DNA from 3 places in the Bradyrhizobium sp. CB1717 genome. Region 3 is predicted to be linked to each of the others. Evidence: predicted binding sites of a transcription regulator. Region 3 holds the regulator's gene; each other region holds the start of a gene.

Region 1 (9,674 bases), 730 kb from region 3:
CCGCCGCCGCGAAGGGGCCGACCACGAGGCTGACCAGCGACAGCGCGCACAGGATCGAGAACGGCGCTCCGAACGTCATGGGACCGACGATCGCGGCCTGCGAGGCCGCGACGCCGAAGATCAGCACGGGAATCGACAGCGGCAGCACCAGTACGGCCATGAGCAGCCCGCCGCGATGCAGCGTCACCGCCAGCCCCGCGCCGATCATGCCGGTAAACGTCAGCGCCGGCGTGCCCGCCAGCAGCGTCAGCGCCACCGCGCCGGTCGCGACCATGTCGAGATTCAGCAACAGGCCGAGTACGGGGGTTGCGACAATCAGCGGCAGGCCGGCGGCCAGCCAATGCGCCAGCGCCTTGGCGGCGCAGGCGAGTTCCAGCGGGGTCCGGCTCATCGTGATCAGGTCGAGCGAGCCGTCCTCATGGTCGGCCATGAACAGCCGGTCCAGGGTGAGCAGGCTCGCCAGCAGCGCGCCGAGCCAGAGGATCGCCGGCCCCAGCCGCGACAGCAGCGCCAGGTCCGGCCCGACCGCGAACGGCATCAGCACCACCACGGTCAGGAAGAACAGCACCCCGATCAGCGCCCCGCCGCCGACGCGGAGCGCGATCCGGATGTCCCGGCGGATGAGAGCGGAGAGGGCGGTCATGGGGTGGCGCTTTCGGGGGCGACGCGGCTTTGAGGGCCCGGCTCGCGCGCCAGGCAAACTGTGCTCCCTCCCCCCCTGTGGGGGAGGGCGGGAGGGGGGTAGCCCCGGGCGAGATGCTCGTTCGAGGCGAGCCGCCAGCAACGGAGCTCTCCTCTCCAAGACGCTAGAGCCGATAGAGCACGCCGTGTGGCACCCCCTCCCTGCCCCTCCCCCACAAGGGGGGAGGGAACGGAGAGAGCCGAGTCTGGCCGCTTGGAAAACTGAGGGTGCCCGAACTTCATGCTATTCCCCCGATCCGCAGCTCCCGCGAATCGATCCCCAGCGGCGCATGGGTCGCCGCGATGATCATGCCGCCGCGGGCGAGGTGCTCCCGCATCAGGCCGCCGAACATGTCCTGGCCGGCCACGTCCAGTGCGGCGGTCGGCTCGTCCAGCAACCAGATCCGGCGCCTGATCGTGAGCAGCCGGGCCAGCGAGAGCCGGCGGCGCTGGCCGGCGGACAGGAAGGCGGCGGGCAGATGGGTGGCGTGGTCGAGGCCGACGGCCTCGAGGCTCGCGGCGCCGTCGCCCCGCTCCCCGCCCAGAAAATCAGCCCAGAATGCCAGATTTTCGGCCACGCTCAGCGCCGGCTTCAGGGCGTCGCGATGGCCGAGATAGTGGCACTGTTCGGGTAGCGTCATTTCGGCGTCGCCCCCGTCCAGTATGATTCTGCCGCCAGCCGGAATGAGCAGACCGGCGATCAGCCGCAGCAGCGAGGTCTTGCCCGACCCGTTGCGACCCGTCACCGCCACGGCTTCGCCGGAGACGGCCTCGAAATCGAGCCCGGAAAACACCTCGCGCCCGCCGCGTACGCAGGCGACCCCGCGTCCGGACAGTTGCATCTTGGCTTGATCCAGTCCGCTCAAAGCCAGGCCTCAGGAAATCTTGGGGTAGCGCATGGGAATTTTTGGCTCGGCAATTGCTGCGGCACGATTGTGGCTGTGGCGGTGCGGTTAGAAAGCTTCTATAAGCCCGGAACTACTTGATGCAGCAACTCAACCTGCCCCTGCAAGCGACCCAGCCTGCTACGCTGACGGTGTTAAAATACCCTGCCGGGTATAACTAACAATTGGGATTTCCTACATGACCTCGCTCGACAGCTTCAAATGCAAAAAGACCCTCAAGGTCGGCGCCAAGACCTATGTCTATTACAGCCTGCCCACGGCCGAGAAGAATGGTCTGAAGGGAATTTCGAAACTCCCCTATTCGATGAAGGTCCTGCTCGAGAACCTCCTGCGCAACGAGGACGGCCGCTCGGTCAAGAAGGAAGACATCGTCGCGGTGTCGAAGTGGCTGCGCAAGAAGTCGCTGGAGCATGAGATCGCCTTCCGCCCGGCCCGCGTGCTGATGCAGGATTTTACGGGCGTTCCGGCCGTGGTCGACCTGGCTGCAATGCGCAACGCCATGCAGAAGCTCGGTGGTGACGCCGAGAAGATCAACCCGCTGGTGCCGGTCGATCTCGTCATCGACCACTCCGTGATCGTGAACTTCTTCGGCGACAACAAGGCTTTCGCCAAGAACGTCACCGAGGAATACAAGCAGAACCAGGAGCGCTACGAGTTCCTGAAGTGGGGCCAGAAGGCGTTCTCGAACTTCTCCGTCGTGCCGCCCGGCACCGGCATCTGCCACCAGGTCAATCTCGAATATCTCTCCCAGACGGTGTGGACCAAGAAGGAGAAGATGACGGTCGGCAAGAAGACCGGCACCTTCGAGGTCGCCTATCCCGACTCGCTGGTCGGCACCGACTCCCACACCACCATGGTCAACGGTCTCGCCGTGCTCGGCTGGGGCGTCGGCGGCATCGAGGCGGAAGCCTGCATGCTCGGCCAGCCGCTGTCGATGCTGCTGCCCAACGTCGTCGGCTTCAAGCTGAAGGGCGCGATGAAGGAAGGCGTCACCGCCACCGACCTCGTGCTGACCGTGACGCAGATGCTGCGCAAGCTCGGCGTCGTCGGCAAGTTCGTCGAGTTCTTCGGCCCCGGCCTCGACAATCTCTCGGTCGCCGACAAGGCGACCATCGCCAACATGGCGCCCGAATACGGCGCGACCTGCGGCTTCTTCCCGGTCGACGCCGCCGCGATCGACTACCTCAAGACCTCCGGCCGCGCTGCACCGCGCGTCGCGCTGGTGCAGGCCTATGCCAAGGCGCAAGGGCTCTTCCGCACCGCCAAGTCGGCCGACCCCGTGTTCACGGAGACGTTGACGCTCGACCTCGCCGACGTGGTGCCCTCGATGGCCGGCCCGAAGCGTCCCGAAGGCCGCATCGCGCTGCCGTCGGTCGCCGAAGGCTTCTCGGTCGCGCTCGGCACCGAGTACAAGAAGGCCGAGGAGCCGACGAAGCGCTTCGCCGTCGAGGGCAAGGATTTCGAGATCGGCCATGGCGACGTCGTGATCGCGGCCATCACCTCCTGCACCAACACCTCGAACCCGAGCGTGCTGATCGGTGCCGGCCTGCTGGCGCGCAACGCGGCTGCCAAGGGCCTGAAGGCAAAACCGTGGGTGAAGACCTCGCTCGCCCCGGGCAGCCAGGTGGTCGCGGGCTATCTCGCCGATTCCGGTCTGCAGAAGGATCTCGACAAGGTCGGCTTCAACCTGGTCGGCTTCGGCTGCACCACCTGCATCGGCAATTCCGGTCCGCTGCCGGAGGAGATCTCGAAGTCGATCAACGACAACGGCATCGTCGCCGCCGCCGTGCTCTCCGGTAACCGCAACTTCGAAGGCCGCGTCTCGCCGGACGTGCAGGCGAACTACCTGGCCTCGCCGCCGCTCGTCGTCGCCCACGCGCTCGCGGGCAGCGTGACGAAGAATCTCGCCGTCGAGCCGCTCGGCGAAGGCAAGGACGGCAAGCCGGTGTACCTCAAGGACATCTGGCCGACGACGAAGGAGATCAACGCCTTCATGAAGAAGTTCGTGACCGCGTCGATCTTCAAGAAAAAGTATGCCGACGTGTTCAAGGGCGATACCAACTGGCGCAAGATCAAGACGGTCGAGAGCGAGACCTATCGCTGGAACATGTCTTCGACCTACGTGCAGAACCCGCCCTATTTCGAAGGGATGAAGAAGGAGCCGGAGCCGGTCACCGACATCGTCGAGGCGCGCGTCCTCGCCATGTTCGGCGACAAGATCACCACCGACCACATCTCGCCGGCCGGTTCGATCAAGCTCACCTCGCCCGCGGGCAAGTATCTCAGCGAGCACCAGGTGCGTCCGGCCGACTTCAACCAGTACGGCACGCGTCGCGGCAACCATGAAGTCATGATGCGCGGCACCTTCGCCAACATCCGCATCAAGAACTTCATGCTCAAGGGCGCTGACGGCAACATTCCGGAAGGCGGCCTCACCAAGCACTGGCCGGACGGCGAGCAGATGTCGATCTACGACGCCGCGATGAAGTACCAGCAGGAGCAGGTGCCGCTGGTGGTGTTCGCCGGCGCCGAATACGGCAACGGTTCCTCGCGCGACTGGGCTGCGAAGGGCACCCGTCTGCTCGGCGTTCGCGCCGTGATCTGCCAGAGCTTCGAGCGCATCCACCGCTCCAACCTGGTCGGCATGGGCGTGCTGCCGCTGACCTTCGAGGAAGGCACCTCATGGTCGTCGCTCGGCCTCAAGGGCGACGAGAAGGTCACGCTGCGCGGCCTCGTCGGCGACCTCAAGCCGCGCCAGAAGCTGACTGCGGAGATCGTCTCCGGCGACGGTTCGTTGCAGCGCGTTTCGCTGCTCTGCCGCATCGATACGCTGGACGAGCTCGACTACTACCGGAACGGCGGCATTCTGCACTACGTGCTGCGCAAGCTCGCGGCCTAAGCGCGAATTTGTGAACGGTGGCTCACTGCGACGTGAGTAGAAGGTTAAACGAAGGCGGCCTATCACAAGGCCGCCTTCGCGCGTTTGCGGCATGTTTTGGATGGGCCCATCCGGCGGAAAATCGGCTTGGCACGGTTTCCTGGATGGTTGAGCATGCCGCGCCCCGTAAGACTACGGTGACCATCAATCGATAAGATTCCCCCTCCCACGAGCTTTGGTGTGCGGCGTTCGACATGACAACAATGACGGCTTCCCATCTGATTTCACGTTGGTCCGGTGCCCTCTGGTCGGGAGCACTCGGCATCTGTGCAATCGTCGCCGTCATCCGTCCCGCACACGCCGATCCCCGCGCCGTTGTCGAATTGTTTACCTCGCAGGGCTGCTCGTCCTGCCCACCCGCCGACAAGATCATCGGCGACCTCTCCAGCGATCCCTCGATCATCGCGCTGAGCATGCCGATCGATTATTGGGACTATCTCGGCTGGAAGGACACGCTGGCGGATTCGCGTTTCTCTGCACGGCAGCGTGCCTATTCACGCATGCGCGGTGACCGCGAGGTCTACACGCCGCAGGTCGTGGTGAACGGCTCGACGCATGTCATCGGCAGCGATCGCGCCGGCATCGAGAGCGCGATCGGCAAGACCGACAAGGGCACCGGCGTGATGAGCGTTCCGGTGACGATGTCGCTCGCGGGCAAGCAGATCAACGTCTCGGTCGCCGCGAGCAATGAGCCGGCTGTCTCGCATGGCGAGGTCTGGATCTGCTCGATCGCCAAGTCGGTCCCGATCGCGATCGCCAAGGGCGAAAATCGCGGGCAGCAGATCACCTACCACAACGTGGTGCGCAACCTGCTCAAGGTCGGCGATTGGAACGGCCGTGCCGAAAGCTGGACCGTGCCGATCGAGAACCTCACGCGCGACGGCGTCGACGGCGCAGTGGTCTACGTGCAGGACGGCAGCCGCGAGAAGCCGGGCCCGATGTTAGGTGCGGCGTACACGTCGCTGCACTGATTCTTTCTAGCGTCGCACTCGCTTTCGCTCCTCATGGTGAGGAGCGCGCTCTTGCGCGCGTCTCGAACCATGAAGGGCCCCGCTGATGCAGCTCAGGCCTCGATCCTTCGAGACGCCGCGCGAAGAGCGCGGCCCTCAGGATGATGGGAGAGAGTTTGCGCAGCGGTGGAAGGGAGCGGCGTCGCGCCGGAAACATCCGGGCACAAACAAAAAAGGACCAACTCGCGTTGGCCCTCCTTGTCGCGCGTACAGACCCGATCCTGTTCGACCCCGGGGGGCTGGGGGCTGAGGAATCCGGAACCGAAAGGACCGGGTCAACGCACATCAGTCTTTTCGCAATGCAGGGCGGCAGGCGCTGGGCGGAAAAGCGGCGAGACTAAGATTCTTGAGCACGATCCCGTGACGGTTCGTCGCGACAGAGTTCCACCCCTGCGTGTGGCCCGGTTCGTACCCGATTCCACCGGTTGAGCCATAAGACCCTTTGGAGACTCTTTGGGGCTTTGTCCCGAGTTCCATCGAGAGCCCTTGCGGAGGACAGCGGTTGGCGCGATCATGCAACTGTCATGATCCGCGGCTCCGGGGACGGTTTTCGCGGACGCGGTCATGTTGTGCGACGAGGAGGCGCTTCCCATGAGCCTGACGCCGGAGGATGCCGATCCGAGCGGGCAGCGCGCGGCGGCGCGCCCCGCCGCTGCGAACGCGCAGTCGAACCGGGTCACCTTCGACCGGCTCGAGCTGCATCGTATTCTCAATCTCTATGGCCGCATGGTTGCCGAGGGCGAGTGGCGCGACTACGCCATCGACTTCCTCAGGGATCGCGCGGTGTTCTCGGTCTATCGCCGCGCCTCGGAAGTGCCGATCTATCGCATCGAGAAGGACCCGCGCCTCGCACGCAAGCAGGGCATGTACAGCGTGATCTCGGCGACGGGCCTGATCCTGCGCCGCGGCCACGAGCTCGACCGCGTGTTGCTGGTGATCGACCGCAAGCTGGCGGTGGTGTAGCGGCACGAACGGCGCCGTAGGGTGGGCAAAGGCGCGCAGCGCCGTGCCCACGCCCTTCCTCGATCGCCGCAGATGGTGGGCACGCTATCGCTTTGCCCACCCTACGAGACCTACTTTGTTGGCACCGTCTTCGCGCCCTCGCCGAGGTCGCGCTGCATCATCACCGTATCAAGCCAGCGGCCGAATTTCAGCCCGACATTGGGATGCGTGCCGATCATCTTGAAGCCGCCCCTGGTATGCACGCCGATCGAGCCGGCGTTGGCGGAATCGCCGATCACCGCGATCATCTGGCGGAAGCCGCGCGCCTCGCATTCGGTGATCAGCCGCTCCAGCAGCTTTGAGCCGACGCCGCGGCGGTGGAAGGAGGGATCGAGATAGATCGAGTTCTCCACGGTGAAGCGGTAGGCCGGCCGCGGCCGGTAGGCGCCGGCATAGGCGTATCCGGCCACGCGCCCGTCGAGGATCGCGACGAAATAGGGATAGCCGCCGTCGACCAGCGCGCGATAGCGGCGCGTCATCTCGGCGAGGTCGGGCGGATCCAGCTCGAACGTCGCCGTGCCCTCGCGGACGGCCTGCTGGTAGATGGCGGTGATGGCGGGAAGGTCGGCCTCGATGGTGGGCCTGATTTCAGGTGCGGACATGGGGGAAGATTAGAGCCTTCCGGAGACTGCTGGAAGAGGCTGTTCCGCTTCCACACCCGTCATTGCGAGCGCAGCGAAGCAATCCAGAAATGCATCCGCGGAAGGACTCTGGATTGCTTCGTCGCAAGGGCTCCTCGCAATGACGAGGAGAGGCCGCCCTTGTAGCCCGGATGGAGCGAAGCGAAATCCGGGGCAGGTCTATCCGCGGACCCGACGTTCCCGGATTGCGCTGCGCTCCATCCGGGCTACGGGACGCTCCCGCCCCAAACAAAAACCCCGGCCCCTCGGCCAGGGTTCGTGTCCGTTCTCTCGTCTCGGAGCTCAGTCGCGCTGGCCGAGGAGCTGCAGGAGCAGCGTGAACAGGTTGATGAAGTTCAGGTACAGCGACAGCGCGCCGGTGATGGCCGCACGCTCTGCGATGTCACCGCCGGCCGAGGCGTAGCCGTAGATGTAGTCGTTCTTCAGCCGCTGCGTATCCCAGGCGGTGAGGCCCGCGAACACCAGCACGCCGACCACCGACACGATGAACTGCAGCATCGAGCTCGCCAGGAACAGGTTCACAAGGCTCGCGATGATGATGCCGATCAGGCCCATGAACAGGAACGAGCCCATGCCGGTCAGGTCACGCTTGGTGGTGTAGCCGTAGAGGCTGAGCGCACCGAAGGTCGCCGCGGTGATGAAGAACACCCGCACGATCGAGGTGTGGGTGAACACCAGGAAGATCGACGACAGCGAGATGCCCATCAGCGCCGAGAACACCCAGAACAGGATCTGGGCGGTCGAGGGGGCGAGGCGGTTGATGCCCGCCGAGATCACGAACACCATCGCGAGCGGCGCGAGCATGAACAGCCACTTCAGGGGGCTGACGAACATCGCGTAGCCGAACGGCGTCAGGAACAGCTTGCCGACGCGGACGGCGTCCGCCGTCGGGACGTCGGTCACGGCGGCCATGTAGACGCCGAGCGCGGCAAGGCCCGTGATGGCGAGGCCAATGCTCATGTAATTGTAGATGCGCAGCATATAAGCGCGCAGGCCGGCATCGACCGTCGCGGCGTCGACACGCCCGGCGGCCCTGCCGAAAGGAGAAGCGTAGTTACGGTCTAGGTCCGACATGGTCGAATTCCCGTTGGTTGGCCGGTCCGGCACGAGGGTCGCCATGCCGCCGGTTCGTCAAACTCTATCTCGGATACCGCTGCCTGCCGACTAAATTTTGGCTAACAATCGGGGCTCCGAACCCATTCGATATGTGGGAAACTAACACATTCGCTGCAACCGTCCACGCGCGGCTGAATGTCGCCCTTGGCTGCAATCCAGACGGGCGGGCGTGGTTAATCGCAGGAATCGTGCGATTTCGCTACCGCACGGCTGCCCGCTACCATTTGTCACAAATTCCGCAACACCGTGGCGGGCTTTTTGTTCAACGCCAGCAGCGTGCCGGCGAGCCCGAGCCCGACCGTGACGATCAGGGCGGCCACCACCACGCCGGCCGCGCTGCCGGCCTGCCAGACGAAGCTGAGCGTCATCAGCCGCGTCACGATCATCCAGGCCGCGATGCTGCCGGCGATCACGCCGAACACGGCGGTGGCGAGCCCGATCAGGAGGTATTCGAGCGCATAGGCGCCGAGCAGCCGCAGCCGCGTCGCGCCCAGGGTCTTAAGGATTACCGCATCATAGACCCGGTGACGGTGGCCGGCGGCGAGCGCCCCGCCCAGCACCAGGATCGCCGAGATCAGGGTCACCGCGCTGGCGCCGCGGATCGCCAGCGCCAGATTGGTCACGACCGAGCCGACCGTCTCCATCACCTCGCGCACGCGCACGCTCGTCACCATGGGGTAGGCGTCGGCCACCTGCTTGATGATCTTGCCGTCGCCGGCGGCATCGCCGCCCGTCTCCGTCAGCGTCGCGATATGGGTGTGGGGCGCGCCCTTGAACGCGTTGGGCGAGAACACCAGCACGAAATTGATGCCCATCCCCTGCCAGTCGATGTTGCGCAGATTGCTGATCTTCGCCGGGATGTCGCGGCCGAGCACGTTGACCACCACCTCGTCGCCGAGCTTGAGGCCGAGCCCGTCGGCGATCTTCTTCTCCATCGAGACCAGCGGCGGGCCGGCATAGTCCGCGCTCCACCACTCGCCCTCGACCACCTTGGACCCCTTCGGCATCTCGGCCGTGTAGGTCAGGCCGCGGTCGCTCTGCAGCACCCATTCGGAATCGGTGGTGGGCTTGAGCTCCTCGGCGCGCACGCCGCGCGCGGCGACGATGCGCCCGCGCAGCATCGGCACGTCCTCGACCTTCGCGCTAGGGGCGATCTGGCGCAGATAGACGTCGAATTGCTCGGCCTGCGTGCTCGGGATGTCGATGAAGAAGAACGACGGAGCGCGGTCGGGCAGCGCCGCGAGGAACTGCCGGCGCAGATTGCCGTCAATCTGGGTGATGGTGACGAGCACGGCGAGCCCAAGGCCCAGCGACAGCACGACCGAGGGCGTCAACGCGCCCGGCCGGTGGATGTTGGCGATCGCAAGCCGCAGCATCGGCA
Region 2 (9,674 bases), 3.3 Mb from region 3:
GAGGGCACGAGCCGCGGCCCGATATATTCATCCAGCGGCACGCCCTTGCCGGTGTGCCCGTAGGCGTGCGAGATGCGCGTGCCTTCGCTCTGGATGATGAGGCGCGGGTGGGCAGCCGAATTGTCCACCGTATAATAGATGAGATCGGACAGCTCTTCCTCGAGCCGTGCCGGCTGGTACTCCCAGATCGCCGGTGCGATCTCTTGGCGCGCGTAAAGTCGCAGCCACGTGTTCAGCAGATCTCTCTGCCTGATCGACTTGACGACGGAGGGAGCGGCGCTTGCGAAATCCAAAACAATATTCCCGGCAGATATACCCGCAGCATGATGCCGCCTGCGGGAAAATATTCTATGAAGGCTGGCGCGCGGGGCGAAAGACCGTTAACGACGGCTTGATGGCCGGTGCTTTTGCGAACCGGGAGGCCGGGCAGGCACGACATCAAACATCTCCGACTAAGGGAGCATTTGTATCCCAGCCGGAGGCCTGATCTGCTCAGCTTTCCACCTTGCCTAACCCCCGTCACCTCCGGCATATTCCGCGCCCGGAGGCGGCGTTCCGGACGGGCTCCAAGACCTCCGGAATGCCGAAGCAACAAGGACAGCCACGCGCGTTGCGCGGGCAGGGGGAAATCTGTTTGGCCGATGAGTTCATTCTCGAAACGGAAGGCTTGACCAAGGAGTTCGCGGGCTTCTTCGCCGTCCGCGACGTTGCGCTCAAGGTTCGCCGTGGGAGCATTCATGCGTTGATCGGCCCGAACGGCGCCGGCAAGACGACGTGTTTCAATCTTCTGACCAAGTTCCTCAAACCGTCTGCCGGAAAGATCCTGTACAAGGGGCAGGACATCACCGCGATGGCGCCGGCGGACGTCGCCCGCATGGGACTTGTCCGTTCATTCCAGATCTCGGCGGTATTTCCGCATCTCACCGCGCTTGAAAACGTCCGTGTCGCGCTTCAGCGCCAGCACGGCAGTTCCTTCGATTTCTGGCGCTCGAAGTCGGTGCTCAACCGTTTCAACGATCGCGCGCGAGAGCTGCTGAACGATGTCGGCCTGAGCGAGTTTGCCAACACGCCCGCGGTCGAGATGCCCTATGGGCGCAAGCGTGCACTGGAGATCGCAACCACGCTCGCGCTCGACCCCGAGATGATGCTGCTGGACGAGCCGATGGCCGGCATGGGCCACGAGGACATCGACAAGATCGCGGCGCTGATCAAGCGCATCTCCGCGAAATATACCATCCTGATGGTCGAGCATAACTTGAGCGTCGTGGCCAATCTCTCCGACATCATCACCGTGCTGACGCGCGGGCAGGTGCTTGCGCAAGGCCATTACAGCGAGCTCACCAAGGACGAGCGCGTCAAGGAAGCTTACCTGGGAGCCGGTCATGCCTGACACTGCGATCGCCGAGGCTCCGGCAAGGACTGCGACCGGCGGAAACATCCTTCAGGTTCGCAACCTGGAAGCATGGTACGGCGAGTCCCACATCCTGCACGGGATCAACTTCGACGTGAATGCGGGTGAGGTCGTCACCCTGCTCGGGCGTAACGGCGCCGGCAAGACCACCACGCTGAAGTCGATCATGGGCATCATCGGCAAGCGTGCCGGGTCGGTGAAGTTCAACAACCAGGAGATCATTCGCGCCACCTCCGACAGGATCGCGCGGATGGGCATCGCGTTCTGCCCGGAAGAGCGGGGGATATTCGCCAGCCTCGACGTCCGCGAGAATCTGATGCTGCCGCCGGTGGTGCGCGAAGGCGGACTGCCGCTGGAGCAGATCTTCGATCTGTTTCCGAACCTGAAAGAACGGCTGAGCAGCCAGGGCACGAAGCTGTCCGGCGGCGAGCAGCAGATGCTGGCGATCGCACGCATCCTGCGCACCGGCGCGAGCTTCCTGATGCTGGACGAGCCGACCGAGGGCCTCGCGCCCGTCATCATCCAGCAGATCGGCCATACTATTGCGCGGCTCAAGAAGGAGGGCTTTACGATCCTCCTCGTCGAGCAGAACTTCCGCTTCGCATCCACCGTCGCCGATCGCTACTACATCGTCGAGCACGGCAAGGTGATCGACGGTTTTGCGAACTCAGAACTGTCTGCGAATATGGACAAACTGCATACTTATCTCGGCGTCTGACGCCCCGAGTCATTCAATAGAGGATTTCCCGGAGGGAATATGAAACAGCATTTTTCTGCACTTCTTCTCGGCATGGCGTTGGGATTCGTCGCAAGCGGCGCGTCGGCACAGGACAAGACCGTCAAGATCGGCGTGCTGACCGATAATTCCGGTCTCTATTCCGACCTCGGTGGCGCGGGCTCCACGCTGGCTGCCCAGATGGCGATCGAGGATTCCGGGCTTGCCGCCAAGGGCTGGAAGATCGACTTGATCTCCGCCGATCATCAGAACAAGCCCGATATCGCCACCACCATCGCGCGCCAATGGATCGACGTCGAGAAGGTCGACATCTTCATGGATGTGCTGAACTCCGGTGTCGCGCTCGCGGTCAACAATGTCGTCAAGGAGAAGAATTCGATCCTGATCGACACGGGTGCGGCGACGTCGGATCTCACCAACGCCCAATGTTCGCCGAACACGATCCATTGGGTCTATGACACCTACATGCTGGCCAACAGCACCGGTCAGGCGCTGGTGAAGGCTGGCGGCGATTCCTGGTTCTTCCTGACGGCGGACTATGCGTTCGGCGCGGCGCTGGAGCGCGACACCGCGGCGGTGGTGCAAAAGGCGGGCGGCAAGGTGCTCGGCAGCGTCAAGCATCCACTCAATTCCTCGGACTTCTCCTCGTTCCTTTTGCAGGCACAGGCCTCGAAGGCGAAGATCGTCGGTCTTGCCAATGCCGGCGGCGATACCACCAATTCGATCAAGCAGGCCGCCGAGTTCGGCATCGTTGCCGGCGGGCAGAAGCTTGCGGGGTTGCTGTTGTTCATCACCGACGTTCACTCGCTCGGCTTGAACGTGGCGCAGGGGCTCAATTTCACCGAAACCTTCTATTGGGATCTCAACGACGGAACGCGGGCCTTCTCCAAGCGCTTTTCGGAGCGCATGAAGAACAAGGCGATGCCTTCGATGGTGCAGGCCGGCGTCTATTCGGGCTTGATCCATTACTTCAAGGCGCTCGAGGCGATGGGCGGCAATCCGCATGACGGCGCCAAGGCGGTCGAGAAGATGAAGTCGATGCCGACCGACGATCCGCTGTTCGGTCAGGGCAGTATCCGGGTCGATGGCCGCAAGATTCACCCGGCCTACCTGTTCGAGGTCAAGAAGCCCTCGGAATCGAAGGGGCCGTGGGACTACTACAAGCTGGTGGGCACCGTCCCCGCTGACCAGGCGTTCCGGCCGCTCTCCGAGAGCGTCTGTCCGCTGGTGAAGAAATAACTCTCGTGGCCCGCCGGGCGGTCGTGCCGCCGGCGGGCCTTCATTTTGGTGGCGGAAGCTAATCCCGATGCAGGCTCTCTACGCACAGCTACTGGTGGGACTGATCAACGGCTCGTTCTACGCGCTGCTCAGTCTCGGGCTTGCCGTGATCTTCGGCATGCTCAACATCATCAACTTCGCCCATGGCGCGCTCTACATGATGGGCGCCTTCGTCGCCTATTTCCTGCTGAACCTCGGCGGCATCAATTACTGGTGGGCGTTGCTGCTGGCGCCGATCATCGTCGGCATCTTCGGCATGATCCTGGAGCGGACCATGCTGCAATGGCTCACCGGGCTCGACCATCTCTACGGCCTGCTCTTGACCTTCGGCATCGCGCTGATCGTGCAGGGCGTGTTCCAGAACTATTTCGGCTCCTCGGGCCTGCCTTACGCCATTCCGGATCAGCTCAGGGGCGGCATGAATCTCGGCTTCATGTTCCTGCCGATCTATCGCGGCTGGGTCGTCGTGTTCTCTCTGGTCGTGTGTCTTGCCACCTGGTTCCTGATCGAGAAGACGCAACTCGGCGCTTACCTGCGCGCCGCGACCGAAAATCCGACGCTGGTCCGCGCCTTCGGCATCAACGTGCCGCGCATGATCACGCTGACCTACGGTCTCGGCGTCGGCCTTGCCGCGCTCGCCGGCGTGCTCTCGGCGCCGATCAACCAGGTGCGCCCGCTGATGGGCGCCGACCTCATCATCGTCGTGTTCGCCGTGGTGGTGATCGGCGGCATGGGATCGATCATGGGCTCCATCATCACCGGCTTCGCGCTTGGTGTGATCGAGGGCCTGACCAAGTATTTCTACCCCGAGGCCTCCAACACCGTCGTGTTCGTGCTGATGGTGCTGGTGCTGCTGGTGAAGCCGACGGGATTGACGGGAAGGGCGGCCTGATATGACAACCCTGACGGACGATACGCTGCGTGCGACCCCGCGTGCGATGCGCGACGAGATGATCGCGTTCGTGGTGATGGCGCTGCTGCTGGCGGCGGTGCCATTCACCGGGGTCTATCCGTTCTTCGTGATGCAGGCGCTGTGCTTTGCGCTGCTCGCCTGCGCCTTCAATCTTCTGATCGGCTATGGCGGCCTGTTGTCGTTCGGCCACGCGATGTTCCTGGGGACCGCCGGCTACTGCAGCGCGCATGCGCTGAAAGTGTGGGGGCTGCCGCCGGAGCTCGGCATCCTCGTCGGCGTCGCCGCGGCTTTCGCGCTCTCGATCGTGACCGGCTACATCTCGATCCGCCGCCAGGGCATCTATTTCTCGATGATCACGCTGGCGCTGTCGCAGCTGCTGTACTTCATCTACCTCCAGGCCCCGTTCACCCATGGTGAGGACGGCATCCAGGGCATTCCGCAGGGACACATGTTCGGAGTCCTCGATCTGTCCAAGCCGACGGTTCTGTATTACGTCGTGCTGGTCGGCTTCCTCGCCGGCTTTTTGCTGATCTTCCGCATCATCAATTCGCCGTTCGGTGAGGTCCTGAAGTCGATCCGCGAGAACGAGCAGCGCGCCATATCGCTGGGCTACCGGACCGACCAGTACAAGTTTCTGGCCTTCGTCCTGTCCGGAACGCTGGCCGGCTTTGCCGGTTCGCTGAAGGTGTTCGTGGCGCAAAATGCCTCGCTCACCGACGTGCATTGGTCGATGTCGGGCGAGGTCGTGCTGATGACGCTGGTCGGCGGGCTCGGCACCATCTTCGGCCCCGTGGTCGGCGCCTTCGTCATCATCGCCATGCAGCAATATCTGGCGAGCTTCGGCCAGTGGGTGACGGTGATCCAGGGCTCGATCTTCGTGATCTGCGTTCTCACCTTCCGCCGCGGCGTCATCGGTGAAATCGCGCATTACTTCCGAAGGTCGCTCTAAGTAATTGATTTTACGGAATATTATCTGTTTCTTGAAAGCGGTGGATGATCGGCTCCGCGGGCGTGAGGTGGCACGCGCGCGGATCGAAAATGGTCTATGACAGTTTTGTGACGGCCCATCCGGGCCGGGCCATTTCCAACCGGTAGTCTCTCCCATGATGCGATGGTTTCGCGCGTTCCTGCCCAAGGAAGAACGGTTCTTCGACCTGTTCGACCGCCATGCCCAGACCGTGATCCAGGGCGCGATCGCGCTTCAGGGCATGCTCAATGGGGGCGAGGAGACGCCGGTCTATTGCCAGCGCGTCAATCAGTTCGAGAACGATGCCGACAATATCACCCGCGAGGTGCTGACGGCGGTGCGCCGCACCTTCATCACCCCGTTCGACCGCGGCGACATCAAGAACCTCATCACCTCGATGGACGATGCCATCGACCAGATGCAGCAGACCGCCAAGGCCGTGATGCTGTTCGAGGTCCGCGCCTTCGAGCCGCCGATGCGGGAGATCGGAGGGCTTTTGATCGAATGCGCCAATCTGGTCGGCCGCGCGCTGCCGCTGATGCAGTCGATCGGTCCGAACGTCGCCATGCTGACTGCGATCACGGAGGAGCTGGGCAAGCTGGAGGGGCGGGTCGACGATCTCCACGATATCGGGCTGAAGGAGCTGTTCCTCAAGCATCGCGACGGCAATGCGATGGACTTCATCGTCGGCGTCGAGATCTACGACCATCTTGAAAAAGTGGCCGATCGATTCGACGACGTCGCGAACGAGATCAACAGCATCGTCATCGAGCAAGTGTAGGGCAGGGCCTCGCCGTGGATGCTGCGTTGGGTGTTCCCGTCCTGGTCGGACTGATCGCCGTCGCGCTGCTGTTCGACTTCCTGAACGGCCTGCACGACGCCGCCAATTCGATCGCGACCATCGTGTCGACCCGCGTGTTGCGGCCGCAATTCGCTGTGTTCTGGGCCGCGTTCTTCAATTTCGTCGCCTTCATGGTGTTCGGCCTGCACGTCGCCCAGACCATCGGCACCGGCATCATCGATCCCTCGATCGTCGATGCCCAGGTGATCTTCGCGGCCCTGGTCGGCGCCATCGTCTGGAACCTCGTGACCTGGGCGCTCGGTATTCCCTCCTCGTCCTCGCACGCGCTGATCGGCGGCCTCGTCGGCGGCGGCATGGCGAAGGCGGGGATTTCGGCGGCGGTGTGGAGCGGATTGTCCAAGACGGTGCTGGCGATCGTGCTGTCGCCGCTGGTCGGCTTCCTGCTCGCGATGATGCTGGTTGCGATCGTGTCCTGGGCCTCGGTGCGCTCGACGCCGTTCGCGGTCGACCGCGCCTTCCGCATCCTGCAATTCGCCTCCGCCTCGCTCTATTCGCTCGGCCATGGCGGCAACGACGCGCAGAAGACCATGGGCATCATCGCCGTGCTGCTCTATTCGCAGGGCCATCTCGGCAGCGAGTTCTCGGTGCCGTTCTGGGTGGTGCTGTCCTGCCAGGCGGCGATGGCGCTGGGCACGCTGATGGGCGGCTGGCGCATCGTCCGCACCATGGGCCTGCGCATCACCAAGCTGACGCCGATGCAGGGTTTTTGCGCCGAAACGGGCGGCGCGGCGACCCTGTTCATGGCGACCTTCCTGGGGGTTCCCGTCTCGACCACCCACACCATCACCGGCGCCATCGTCGGCGTCGGCGCGGCCCGCCGCGTCTCGGCGGTGCGCTGGAACGTCGCAAGCTCGATCGTCTATGCCTGGGTGATCACGATCCCGGCCTCGGCGATCGTCGCCGCGCTGACCTGGTGGGCGGTCCAGATCTTCGTCAGGTGACGAGCTTCAGCCCGACGATGCCGGCGACGATCAGTCCGATGCTGGCCAGGCGAAAGGCCGTGGCCGGCTCGCCGAACAGGACGATGCCGAGCGTTGCGGTGCCGACCGCGCCGATCCCGGTCCAGACCGCATAGGCGGTCCCGACGGGCAGCGATTTGAGCGCGAACCCGAGCAGGATGACGCTGCCCGCCATCGCCGCGAGCGTGATGACGGAGGGAACAAGCTTGCTGAAACCCTCGGTGTATTTCAGCCCGATCGCCCAGGTAATCTCGAGAAGACCGGCGACGAACAGGATGCTCCAGGCCATGACGACCCTCCATTCACGGCAGGGTCGTCCCCGCGGCTGATATGCTGGTGGGATAGGAGGGCCGTCCCTCCCATCGGCCGATATGGGGCTGGCCAGAGGGCTCTGCAATCACCAAATGAGGCTTGATCAGGCCCATTTTCCCTGCCAAACGCTCCCGCCATGTCCGACATCGCCACCACCACAGCCGAATCGCCGGCCCGTTCCCCGCTTGCCACCGAGGTGGCGCGGCGGCGGACCTTTGCGATCATCTCCCACCCCGACGCCGGCAAGACCACGCTGACCGAGAAGCTGCTGCTGTTCGGCGGCGCCATCAACCTCGCCGGTCAGGTCAAGGCCAAGGGCGAGCGGCGCAACACGCGTTCGGACTGGATGAAGATCGAGCGCGAGCGTGGCATCTCGGTCGTGACCTCGGTCATGACCTTCGAGTTCGAAGGTCTGGTCTTCAACCTCCTGGACACGCCCGGCCACGAGGACTTTTCGGAAGACACCTACCGCACGCTGACGGCGGTCGATTCCGCCGTGATGGTGATCGACGCCGCCAAGGGCATCGAGGCGCGCACCCGAAAGCTGTTCGAGGTGTGCCGTCTGCGCGACATCCCGATCATCACCTTCATCAACAAGATGGACCGAGAGAGCCGGGACGTGTTCGAGCTGCTCGACGAGATCGAGAAGACGCTGGCGCTCGACACCACGCCGATGACCTGGCCGGTCGGCCGCGGCCGCGACTTCCTCGGCACCTATGATGTCGTCAATGGCGGCGTGCGTCTGCTCGAAGGCGGCGGCGCCAAGACCGGCGCGGCACAGCAGATCGAGATCGCCGAACTCGCCAAGCTCAACGCCAACCTCGACGTGTCCGCGGTGAAGGACGAGCTCGAGCTCGTCACCGAGGCCTCGAAACCGTTCGAGCTCGGCGCCTTCCGCGAAGGCCATCTGACGCCGGTCTATTTCGGCAGCGCGCTGCGCAATTTCGGCGTTGGCGACCTCCTTGAAGGTCTCGGCAAGTTCGCGCCTGAGCCACGCGCGCAGGAGAGCGACCAGCGCAAGGTCGAGGCGACCGATCCGCGCATGAGCGCCTTCGTGTTCAAGATCCAGGCCAACATGGATCCGAACCACCGCGACCGCATCGCCTTCGCGCGCCTCTGCTCGGGCAAGCTCAGCCGCGGCATGAAGGCCAAGCTGGTGCGCACCGGCAAGAGCATGCCGCTGTCGAGCCCGCAATTCTTCTTCGCGCAGGACCGTTCGGTGGCGGACGAGGCCTTCGCCGGCGACGTCGTCGGCATTCCCAATCACGGCACGCTGCGCATCGGCGACACGCTGACCGAAGGCGAGGATTTCACCTTCGTCGGTGTGCCCAGCTTTGCGCCGGAAATCGTCCGCCGCGTCCGTCTCACCGACGCGATGAAGGCGAAGAAGCTGAAAGAAGCGCTGCAGCAGATGTCGGAAGAGGGCGTGGTGCAGGTGTTCCGCCCGCGCGACGGCGCCCCGGCGCTGGTCGGCGTCGTCGGCGCGCTGCAGCTCGACGTGCTGAAGGCGCGCCTGGAAGCGGAATATTCGCTGCCGGTCGAGTTCGAGGTCAGCGAATTCCAGCTGGCGCGCTGGGTCTCGTCGGACGATCGCAAGAAGCTCGACACTTTTATTGCCGCCAACACCTCGAGCATCGCCGACGACGTCGACGGCGATCCCGTGTATCTCGCCAGGAACGAGTTCTATCTCGGCTACACAAGGGAACGGGCCGAGGGCATCGAGTTCACCAACGTCAAGGACGTCAAGAAGAAGGGGTAGGGTGGCGCTGCGCTCTCCGCAGCGCAGCCACATCCTCCGCTGCGCAACCCAGCCTCCGCTGTCGTGCCCCGGCTTGACCGGGGCATCCAGTACGCCGCAGCTCATCGATTCAATCACTACCGTCTCGGTGTACTGGGTCGCCCGGTCAAGCCGGGCGACGACAGCGGGGCGAACGCGAGCATGTGAACGCGCGCGGACTTGACGCGTTCATGGACAATGCCACTTGCTTCTCATGGCATCGTGAGCTCACTCCATGTGGCGCGGCATCCTCGTTTTCCTTCTGCTGGCAGTATCAACAGCGGCCGCCGATGCGCAGCGCCGCCAGATCAATCCGATCCCGTTTTCGCACGAGCCGTGCAGCGTACTCGACTATCGGCCCTGCACGCCCTCCTATTGCAGTCCCCTCGAGCCCGGCCCCTGCATTCCCGAGATCGACTACCCCTACGGCCAGAACCTCCAGCTCACGATCGAGAGCGT
Region 3 (9,674 bases):
CGGGCACCACCTTCAACTTCACCAACTACCTCGCCAAGGCCAGCGCGGACTGGAAGAGCAAGGTCGGCGAGGGAACCGCGGTCGAGTGGCCGGTCGGCGTCGGCGCCAAGGGCAACGAAGGCGTGTCGGGCAACATCAGCCAGACCAAGAACTCGATCGGCTACGTCGAGTACGCCTATGCCAAGCAGAACAAGCTGACCTACACCGGTCTCGTCAACAAGGCCGGCAAGCCGGTGCAGCCGACCGTCGAGGCCTTCCAGGCGGCCGCCTCCAACGCCGACTGGGCCAAGGCGCCCGGCTACTACGTCATCCTGACCGACCAGCCCGGCGACAAGTCCTGGCCGATCACCGCGGCGACCTTCATCCTCATGCACAAGGAAGCCACCGACAAGGCGGCCTCGCAGGAAGCCATCAAGTTCTTCCGCTGGGCCTTCAAGAACGGCGGCAAGGCGGCTGAAGAGCTCGACTACATCCCGATGCCCGAAGGCGTCGTGACCCTGATCGAGAAGACCTGGGCTGCCGAGATCAAGAGCTAAGGCGCTCCTGTCCCGGACATGGTGCCGGAATGATCTCCAAGATCTCCGCTCCGGATCGGCCTGGTGCCGCATCCGGAGCGCGCCACCAACAACAAGCGTATATGAATAACGGGTACAGGGGATCGGCGTGGCTGAGATGGCTGTCGAGAGCAACGTAATTGATGCTGCCGGACCGTATGATCGCGCCAAGGCCTTGAGCGCGTTCAAGCTCGGCGATCTCACCTTCTACTGGATCACGCGGCTGTCCGCGATTTCGGTGCTGCTCATTCTCGGCGGCATCATCATCTCGCTGATCGTCGGCGCCTTCCCGGCGATGAAGGAGTACGGCATCTCCTTCCTGTGGACGCAGCGCTGGGCGCCGTCGGCCGATCCGCCCGTGCTCGGTGCGCTCGGGCCGATGTATGGCACGCTCGTCACCTCCTTCATCGCCATGCTGATCGCCATCCCGGTTGGTCTGGGCATTGCGATCTTCCTCACCGAGCTGTGCCCGCAATGGCTGCGCCGCCCGATCGGCATGGCGGTCGAGCTGCTCGCCGGCATCCCCTCGATCATCTACGGCATGTGGGGCTTCTTCGTGCTCGGCCCGTTCCTGGCCAACACGTTCCAGCCCTTCATGATCAAGATCTTCGACGGCGTTCCTGTGCTCGGCGCGATCTTCGCAGGTCCCCCGTCCTATCTCAGCCTGTTCAATGCGGCGCTGATCCTCGCCATCATGGTGCTGCCCTTCATCACCTCGATCTCGGTCGACGTGTTCAAGACCGTGCCGCCGGTGCTGAAGGAAGCCGCCTACGGCGTCGGCTGCACCACTTGGGAAGTCGTCCGCAGTGTGGTGATCCCCTACACCCGCGTCGGCATCATCGGCGGCGTCATGCTGGCGCTGGGCCGCGCGCTCGGCGAGACCATGGCGGTGACCTTCATCATCGGCAACTCCTTCCGGATCTCGTCGTCGATCTTCGCGCCCGGCACCACGATCTCGGCGGCGATCGCATCCGAGTTCGCCGAGAGCGATGGCCTGCACCAGTCCGGCCTGATCCTGCTCGGCCTCTTGCTGTTCGTGCTGACGTTCTTCGTGCTCGCGGCCGCGCGGCTGATGCTGCTGCGTCTCGAAAAGAAGGCGGGGAAGTAACATGAACCCGATCTACGTACGCCGCCGCCGCAAGGACATCATCGTCCGCGGGCTCTGTATCGGTGCCGCCGCCTTCGGCGTGACCTGGCTCGCGCTGATCCTGATGACGCTGCTCTATAACGGCCTCGCCGGCCTGAACCTCGAGATCTTCGTCGCGGACACGCCGCCTCCGGGCTCGACCGAAGGCGGCCTGCGCAACGCCATCGTCGGCTCGATCATCATGACCGTGATCGGCGTCGGCATCGGCGCGCCGCTCGGCCTGTTCGCCGGCACCTACCTCGCCGAATACGGTCGCAACGACAAGCTGACCTCGGTGATCCGCTTCATCAACGACATCCTGCTCTCGGCGCCCTCGATCATCATCGGCCTGTTCATCTACGGCGCGGTGGTGGTGCCGATGCGCGGCTTCTCGGCGATTGCGGGCGCGCTTGCGCTAGCCGTGATCGTCATCCCGGTGGTGCTGCGCACGACCGAGGACATGCTGCTGCTGGTGCCGAACGCGCTGCGCGAGGCCGCCTCCGCGCTCGGCCTGCCGCGCTCGCTGGTGATCAAGCGCATCGCCTATCGTGCGGCCCGATCGGGTCTCATCACCGGCGTGCTGCTCGCCACCGCCCGCGTCGCCGGCGAGACCGCGCCGCTGCTCTTCACCGCGCTGTCGAACCAGTTCTTCAGCCTCGGCCTGAACAAGACGATGGCGAACCTGCCGGTTACCATCAACAACTTCGTGCAGAGCCCCTACGCCTACTGGAAGCAGCTCGCCTGGAGCGGCGCGCTGCTGATCACGATCACCGTGCTTGCCCTGAACATTGGCGCGCGCATCCTCGGCGCCGAGAGGACTGCAAAATGACCGATCTTTCCGTATCCGTGAGTTCCAACGCCCATCTGGCCTCGCAGCCGTTGCCGGAAGCGCCCGCCAAGGTGACGGTGCGCAACCTCAACTTCTATTACGGCGAGCACCACGCGCTGAAGAACATCAACCTGACGCTCGGCAGCAACCGCGTCACGGCGTTCATCGGCCCGTCGGGCTGCGGCAAGTCGACCCTGCTGCGCATCTTCAACCGGATGTACGACCTCTATCCGGGCCAGCGCGTCACCGGTCAGCTGATGCTCGACCAGACCAACATCCTCGACCCGAAGCTGGACCTGAACCTGCTGCGCGCCCGCGTCGGCATGGTGTTCCAGAAGCCGACGCCGTTCCCGATGACGATCTACGAGAACATCGCCTTCGGCATCCGCCTCTATGAGAAGATCTCGAAGTCCGAGATGGACGACCGGGTCGAGAAGGCGCTGCGCGGCGGCGCGCTGTGGAACGAGGTCAAGGACAAGCTCAACGCCTCGGGCCTGTCGCTCTCCGGCGGCCAGCAGCAGCGCCTCTGCATCGCCCGCACCGTCGCGGTGCGGCCTGAAGTGATTTTGTTCGACGAGCCCTGCTCGGCGCTCGATCCGATCTCGACCGCCAAGGTCGAGGAGCTGATCCAGGAACTGTCCGAGAACTACACGATCGCGATCGTCACCCACAACATGCAGCAGGCGGCGCGCGTCTCCGACAAGACCGCTTTCATGTATCTCGGCGAGCTGATCGAGTTCGACGACACCAGCAAGATCTTCACGTCGCCGACCGATCGGCGCACGCAGGATTACATCACCGGCCGGTTCGGCTGAGGAGACGGGACATGGGTTCTGAACATACCGCAAAGGCTTTCGACACCGACCTCCAGGAGCTCACCCGCCTGGTCGCCGAGATGGGCGGCATCGCCGAGCGCATGATCGTCGATTCCGTCGATGCGCTGATCCGCCGCGACGTCGCGCTCGGCCAGCGCGTCGTCACCATCGACGCCGAGCTCGACGCGCTGCAGAAGAAGATCGAGGAGCGCGCCGTGCTCACCATCGCCCGCCGCCAGCCGATGGCGGTGGATCTGCGCGAGATCGTCGGCGCCATGCGCGTTGCGACCGATCTCGAGCGCATCGGCGACCTCGCCAAGAACATGGGAAAGCGCGTCGCCGCGCTCGATGCCGACTTCCATCCGCTCAAACTGTTCCGCGGCCTGGAGCACATGACCGACCTCGTGCAGCAGCAGGTCAAGTCGGTGCTGGACGCCTATGCCGCGCACGATCTGCCGGCTGCGATGGCGGTGTGGAAGGGCGACGAGGAAGTCGACGCCATCTGCACCTCGCTGTTCCGCGAGCTCCTCACCTACATGATGGAGGATCCGCGCAACATCTCGTTCTGCATCCATCTGATGTTCTGCGCCAAGAACATCGAGCGGATCGGCGATCACGCCACCAACATCGCCGAGACCGTGTTCTACATGATCGAGGGCCAGGCCATCACCGACAAGCGGCCGAAGGGCGACATGACGACCTTCGCCACGACGGTCCCGAATACCTGAAGACTTAAGGAGCGACGACACCATGGGCGCACGCATTATGGTGGTTGAGGACGAGGAAGCTCTCACCGAGCTTCTCCGCTACAACCTCGAAGGCGACGGCTATGACGTCGAGACGGTGATGCGCGGCGACGATGCCGACACCCGCCTCAAGGAGCACATCCCCGACCTGATCGTGCTCGACTGGATGCTGCCGGGCCTCTCGGGCATCGAGCTGTGCCGGCGGCTGCGGACCCGTCCCGAGACCAAGCAGCTTCCCATCATCATGCTCACCGCGCGCGGCGAGGAGAGCGAGCGGGTGCGCGGGCTTGCGACCGGCGCCGACGACTACATCGTCAAGCCGTTCTCGGTGCCGGAGCTGCTGGCGCGCGTGAAGGGCCTCCTGCGGCGCGCGAGCCCTGAGCGGCTCGCCACCGTGCTCGCCTATGGCGACATCGAGCTTGATCGCGACAAGCGCCGCGTCGCGCGCTCGGGCCGGCCGATCGATCTCGGCCCGACCGAATATCGCCTGCTGGAGTTCTTCCTGGAGCATCCCGGCCGCGTGTTCTCGCGTGAGCAGTTGCTCGACAGCGTCTGGGGCCGCGACATCTACATCGACGAGCGCACCGTCGACGTCCATATCGGCCGCCTGCGCAAGCTGCTCAATCTCGGTCGCGAGCAGGACCCGATCCGCACCGTCCGCGGCGCCGGCTATGCGCTCGACGATCGCTTTGCGAAGGCCGAGCAGACGTAAGCTGGTTTGGGGGCTATTGCCGCAGCATGGGTGTCGTCCCGGCCGAGTGCGCAATTGCGCACGGGGGCCGGGACCCATACCGCGTGATCTATCGATGAAGCGCGGTGCAAGTTGCGCGGCGCAGCCGCGTCACAGAGAGTCTTCGCCAAACCGCATTCGGTGGTTATGGGTCCCGGCCTTCGCCGGGACGACAGCGGAGTGTGTTGAGCCGTCATCGTGTGACGGCTGCTTCTTGATCTCAGAACAAGCTCACCGCGTGCCCGGCTTGGCCGGCGCGCGACGGCGGTCCGCCGCCGGCTGATACGCCACGCGCGAGTGCTGGGCGCAGTAGGGCAGGCCCGACAGCGCCTTGCCGCCGCAAAAGAAGAAATCCGGGCTCGAGGGATCGCCGACCGGCCAGTGGCAGGTCGCCTCGTTCAATTCGAGCAGCGACAGCCGCTGGCTCATCGGCACCACGTTGTCGTAGGTCACAGGCTCCGCCTCGACTTCGACCTCGAAGGCCTGTGCCAGCGCGGTGTTGCCGCGTGCGATGGGGCGGCTGACCCGCATCATGTGCTGAGCCGGACGCGCCTTGCGCGGCCGGGGAGCTGCCGATGAGGGGCTCTTGGCGCGGCCGGACAGGCCGAGCCTGTGCACCTTGCCGATCACGGCATTACGGGTCACGTTGCCGAGCTCGGCTGCGATCTGGCTGGCCGACAATCCGGCCTCCCAGAGCTTTTTCAGCTGCTCGACGCGATCGTCGGACCAGGTCAAAACCGTCATTGCACCCTTTCCCTCGCCGTGCGGCTGCCGTCCTGGCGCCTTGCGGCGAATGCCTAAGCCTCGAAAAACCCGTGCCGCCAGAATCCCTTAAGGCTCGCCGGGCGTAACCAGAACGCCCGAACGTTTACGCCGGTACATGAGGACTTAGAGGATCAGAACTGCTGCACGAGATGTCGTATCTGACAAGCCAAACGCTACAATATGGCGTGACTCACGCGCAAGAGTCAGCCGACTCGCTTCCACATGTTCCGTGGCAAAAACCCCGCAAATCCGGCACCGCAAGACTACGGATTCAGCGTTTCGCGGGGCTTTCGGGCGGCATTGACACCCGTTCTACCCGGCATAAGATAGTGTCACGTGCCGCCCTTAAAAGGCGGCACGTTTCGTTTTCCGGGCCGGTCAATGGTGCGCTGCGTGAGCGCGTTGAGGCCGTCCGCAACATCAAGTGATCGTCATGACTAACAGCGCCGCGCCGCATTTGCTCCCCGTTTTCGCCAGGGCCGACCTCGGTTTCGAGCGCGGCGAAGGCTGCTGGCTGATCGCGACCAATGGCGAGCGCTATCTCGATTTCACCTCGGGCGTCGCGGTGAACGCGCTTGGCCACGCCCATCCCGCGCTGGTCAAGGCGCTGCAGGAGCAGGCGACCAAGCTCTGGCACATGTCGAACCTGTTCCAGAGCCCGGACGGCGAGAAACTCGCCGCACGTCTGTGCCAGGAAAGCTTCGCGGACTTCGTGTTCTTCTGCAATTCCGGCGCCGAGGCGCTGGAAGGCGTGATCAAGCTGGTCCGCCATCATCACTTCTCCAAGGGTCATCCGGAGCGCTACCGCATCATCACCTTCGAGGGCGCCTTCCATGGCCGCACGTTGGCGACGCTGGCTGCGACGGGATCTGCAAAATATCTCGAAGGGTTCGGTCCGCCGATGGACGGTTTCGACCAGGTCCCGCACGGTGACATCGAAGCCGTGAAGAAGGCGATCGGTCCGCAGACCGCCGGCATCCTGGTCGAGCCGATCCAGGGTGAGGGCGGCGTACGTTCGTCGACGCCCGCTTTCCTCAAGGCGTTGCGTCAGCTCTGCGACGAGAAGGGACTGCTGCTCGCCTTCGACGAGGTGCAGACCGGCATGGGCCGCACCGGCGATCTCTTCGCCCATCGGCGCACCGGCGTTACACCTGATGTGATGTCGCTCGCCAAGGCGCTCGGCGGCGGCTTCCCGATCGGCGCGGTGCTGGCCACCGCGGAGGCGGCAGCCGGCATGGGCCCCGGCTCGCACGGCTCGACCTTCGGCGGCAATCCGCTGGCGATCTCGGCTGCCAATGCCGTGCTCGACGTCATGCTCAAGCCCGGCTTCTTCGACCACGTCCAAAAGATGTCGCTGCTGCTCAAGCAGAAGCTCGCCTCCGTGATCGACCGTCACCCTGACGTCGTCAGCGAAGTGCGTGGCGAGGGCCTCTTGATCGGCATCAAGGCTGTGGTGCCCTCGGGCGATCTCGTTGCGGCCTTGCGCAATGAAAAACTGCTGACGGTCGGCGCCGGCGACAATGTCGTGCGCTTCCTGCCGCCCTTGATCGTCACCGAAGCCGAGATCGAGGACAGCGTCACGCGGTTAGAGCGCGCCTGCGCTGCGATCTCGTCCAGCCAGACCAAGCGGGCGGCAAGCTGATGAGCAGGTCGCCGAAGCACTTCCTGGATATCAACGAGCTGCCGTTGTCGGAGCTCAAGAGCATGCTCGACGCCTCCTCCGCCATGAAGGCGAAGCAGAAGGCGCATCAGCCGGTGAAGCCGCTCGAAGGCAAGACGCTGGCGATGATCTTCGAGCGTCCCTCGACGCGCACCCGCGTCTCGTTCGACGTCGCCATGCGTCAGCTTGGCGGCGAGCCCATCATGCTCACCGGCGCCGAGATGCAGCTCGGCCGCGGCGAGACCATCGCCGACACCGCGCGCGTGCTGTCGCGCTATGTCGACGCCATCATGATCCGCATCCTCAACCATGATGCGCTGCTGGAGCTTGCCGCGAATGCGACCGTGCCCGTCATCAACGGCCTGACGCGGCGCTCGCATCCCTGCCAGGTGATGGCGGACCTCCTCACCTATCAGGAGCATCGCGGCCCGATCGAGGGCCGGACGGTGGCCTGGACCGGCGATGACAACAACGTGCTGGCGTCCTGGGCCCACGCCGCCGAGCGCTTCAAATTTCAGCTCAATGTCGCAACGCCCCCGGAACTCGCGCCGAAGAAGGCGATGCGCGACTGGATCAAGGCAACAGGCGCTCCGATCGTGCTCGGCACCGATCCCGAAGCCGCCGTGAAGGGCGCCGATTGCGTCGTCACGGATACCTGGGTGTCGATGGGCGACAAGGAGGGTGAGCGCCGCCACAACGTGCTCAAGCCCTACCAGGTCAATTCGAAGCTGATGTCGCTGGCGAAGCCCGACGCGCTGTTCATGCACTGCCTGCCGGCCCATCGCGGCGAGGAGGTCACCGACGAGGTGATCGACGGCCCGCAATCGGTCGTGTTCGACGAGGCCGAAAACCGCCTGCACGCGCAGAAGGGCATTTTGGCCTGGTGCTTCGACGCGGTGAAGTAGCGGCGCAGTCGCGTAAAATTGGATCCTCGTCCTGGCGAAAGCCAGGACCCATTACCACCGGCCGTGGTTTGGCGAAGGTTGGCAATTGTCATCTCGCGCCCCAACTCCCGCTTGGGGTAATGGGTCCTGGCTTTCGCCAGGACGACACTGAGTTTGTACTCGCTTGCATGCCATCCCATCGCCGGAACACACCCCCTTCCATTCCCCGCTCTCCGACCCCAGATAAAGCGCCATGGTTTTTCAATCCCCTGACATGAAAACCGGGCCTGAAGGCCCGGTTCGCGCGCCATCCGCCGTTCCGGTCGACGACGCCGTGCTGCCCTACGAGGTCGACGCGCTCGATGTGCGCGGTCGCCTGGTGCGGCTTGGCCCTGCGCTCGACGACATCCTGACCAAGCACGATTATCCCGCGCCCGTCGGCAAGCTGCTCGGCGAGGCCATCGTGCTGGCGACGCTGCTCGGCTCGGCGCTGAAATTCGAGGGCCGCTTCATCCTGCAGGCCCAGACCGATGGTCCGGTGTCGTTCCTGGTCGTCGACTACAAGGCACCGGATCATCTGCGCGCCTATGCGCGCTACGACGCCTCGCGCCTCGGTGCGGCGAAGGATTCCGGCACGCTGCTCGGCCGCGGCCATCTCGCCATGACCATCGACCAGGGCCCCGACATGAGCCGCTACCAGGGCCTGGTCGCACTCGACGGCGGCAGCCTGGAAGACGCCGCCCACGAATATTTCCTCCGCTCCGAGCAGATTCCGACCAAGGTGCGGCTTGCGGTCGGCGAGGAGTGGCGCAGTAGCGACGGCGGCAAGCATCGCTGGCGCGCCGGCGGCATGCTGATGCAGTTTTTGCCGAAGGCGCCGGAGCGCGCGCGGCAGGCGGATCTGCATCCCGGCGATGCACCCGACGGCGCCGAGGTGCACAGCGTCGCGGAAGACGACGCCTGGGTCGAGGCGCGCTCGCTGATCGAAACCGTCGAGGACGTCGAACTGATCGATCCCGAACTCTCCGGCGAGCGGCTGCTCTATCGCCTCTTTCACGAGCGCGGCGTGCGCGTGTTCAATCCGCTGTCCCTGAAGGCGCAATGCTCCTGCTCGCGCGACGCAGTCGCGTCCATGCTGAAGAGCTTCTCGCACGACGACCGCGCCGCGATGGTCAAGGACGACAAGGTCGTCGTCACCTGCGAGTTCTGCAGCTCGGTGTATCAGTTCACGCCGCACGAGGCGGGCGTGGAGGACGCGTAAGTCCATCCTCCGTCATTGCGGGCGCAGCGAAGCAATCCAGAAACCCTCGGCGGAAAGACCCTGGATTGCTTCGCTCCGCTCGCGATGACCATGGGGAGGCAGCTTGCCGAGCGCTCGGACATCGTGGGGTGGGCAAAGGCGCAACGCGCCGTGCCCACCACCCCCTGCGCAATTGCAATGGTGATTGGTGGGCACGCTTCGCTTTGCCCACCCTACGGCACCGCGCTAGTTCAACACCCGCTTATTGTCCGGGCTGTCCAGCGAGAACGTCGGCACGTCGATCTCGAAGCGCTCGCCGGTTTCG

What was found. Region 3 encodes PhoB, which activates phosphate uptake and scavenging genes when phosphate is short. Its sites were predicted from a motif close to TGTCATNNANCTGTCAT; they were not measured.
Region 1: QA649_RS02100 (DUF2794 domain-containing protein) is a predicted target of PhoB. The motif match lies at 6,044-6,060, and genes of this name have one in related genera.
Region 2: QA649_RS26730 (DUF47 domain-containing protein) is a predicted target of PhoB. The motif match lies at 5,384-5,400, and genes of this name have one in related genera.

Annotation. Positions count from the first base shown of each region.
Region 1 covers NZ_CP121666.1:426,052-435,725, forward strand. Annotated here, with positions in the region: gene ccmB (heme exporter protein CcmB) at 1-643, opposite strand, end outside; gene ccmA (heme ABC exporter ATP-binding protein CcmA) at 921-1,523, opposite strand; gene acnA (aconitate hydratase AcnA) at 1,765-4,485, shown strand; gene QA649_RS02095 (DUF1223 domain-containing protein) at 4,719-5,495, shown strand; gene QA649_RS02100 (DUF2794 domain-containing protein) at 6,126-6,497, shown strand; gene QA649_RS02105 (GNAT family N-acetyltransferase) at 6,608-7,138, opposite strand; gene QA649_RS02110 (Bax inhibitor-1/YccA family protein) at 7,460-8,251, opposite strand; gene QA649_RS02115 (FtsX-like permease family protein) at 8,521-9,674, opposite strand, start outside.
Region 2 covers NZ_CP121666.1:5,598,259-5,607,932, reverse strand. Annotated here, with positions in the region: gene QA649_RS26760 (PAS domain-containing protein) at 1-293, opposite strand, end outside; gene QA649_RS26755 (ABC transporter ATP-binding protein) at 635-1,390, shown strand; gene QA649_RS26750 (ABC transporter ATP-binding protein) at 1,383-2,129, shown strand; gene QA649_RS26745 (ABC transporter substrate-binding protein) at 2,169-3,386, shown strand; gene QA649_RS26740 (branched-chain amino acid ABC transporter permease) at 3,454-4,317, shown strand; gene QA649_RS26735 (branched-chain amino acid ABC transporter permease) at 4,319-5,287, shown strand; gene QA649_RS26730 (DUF47 domain-containing protein) at 5,442-6,086, shown strand; gene QA649_RS26725 (inorganic phosphate transporter) at 6,101-7,108, shown strand; gene sugE (quaternary ammonium compound efflux SMR transporter SugE) at 7,101-7,415, opposite strand; gene QA649_RS26715 (peptide chain release factor 3) at 7,575-9,197, shown strand; gene QA649_RS26710 (hypothetical protein) at 9,451-9,674, shown strand, end outside.
Region 3 covers NZ_CP121666.1:8,932,548-8,942,221, reverse strand. Annotated here, with positions in the region: gene pstS (phosphate ABC transporter substrate-binding protein PstS) at 1-536, shown strand, start outside; gene pstC (phosphate ABC transporter permease subunit PstC) at 673-1,662, shown strand; gene pstA (phosphate ABC transporter permease PstA) at 1,664-2,509, shown strand; gene pstB (phosphate ABC transporter ATP-binding protein PstB) at 2,506-3,324, shown strand; gene phoU (phosphate signaling complex protein PhoU) at 3,336-4,052, shown strand; gene phoB (phosphate regulon transcriptional regulator PhoB) at 4,075-4,782, shown strand; gene QA649_RS41590 (GcrA family cell cycle regulator) at 5,032-5,544, opposite strand; gene QA649_RS41585 (aspartate aminotransferase family protein) at 5,999-7,207, shown strand; gene argF (ornithine carbamoyltransferase) at 7,207-8,130, shown strand; gene QA649_RS41575 (Hsp33 family molecular chaperone) at 8,363-9,370, shown strand; gene apaG (Co2+/Mg2+ efflux protein ApaG) at 9,596-9,674, opposite strand, start outside.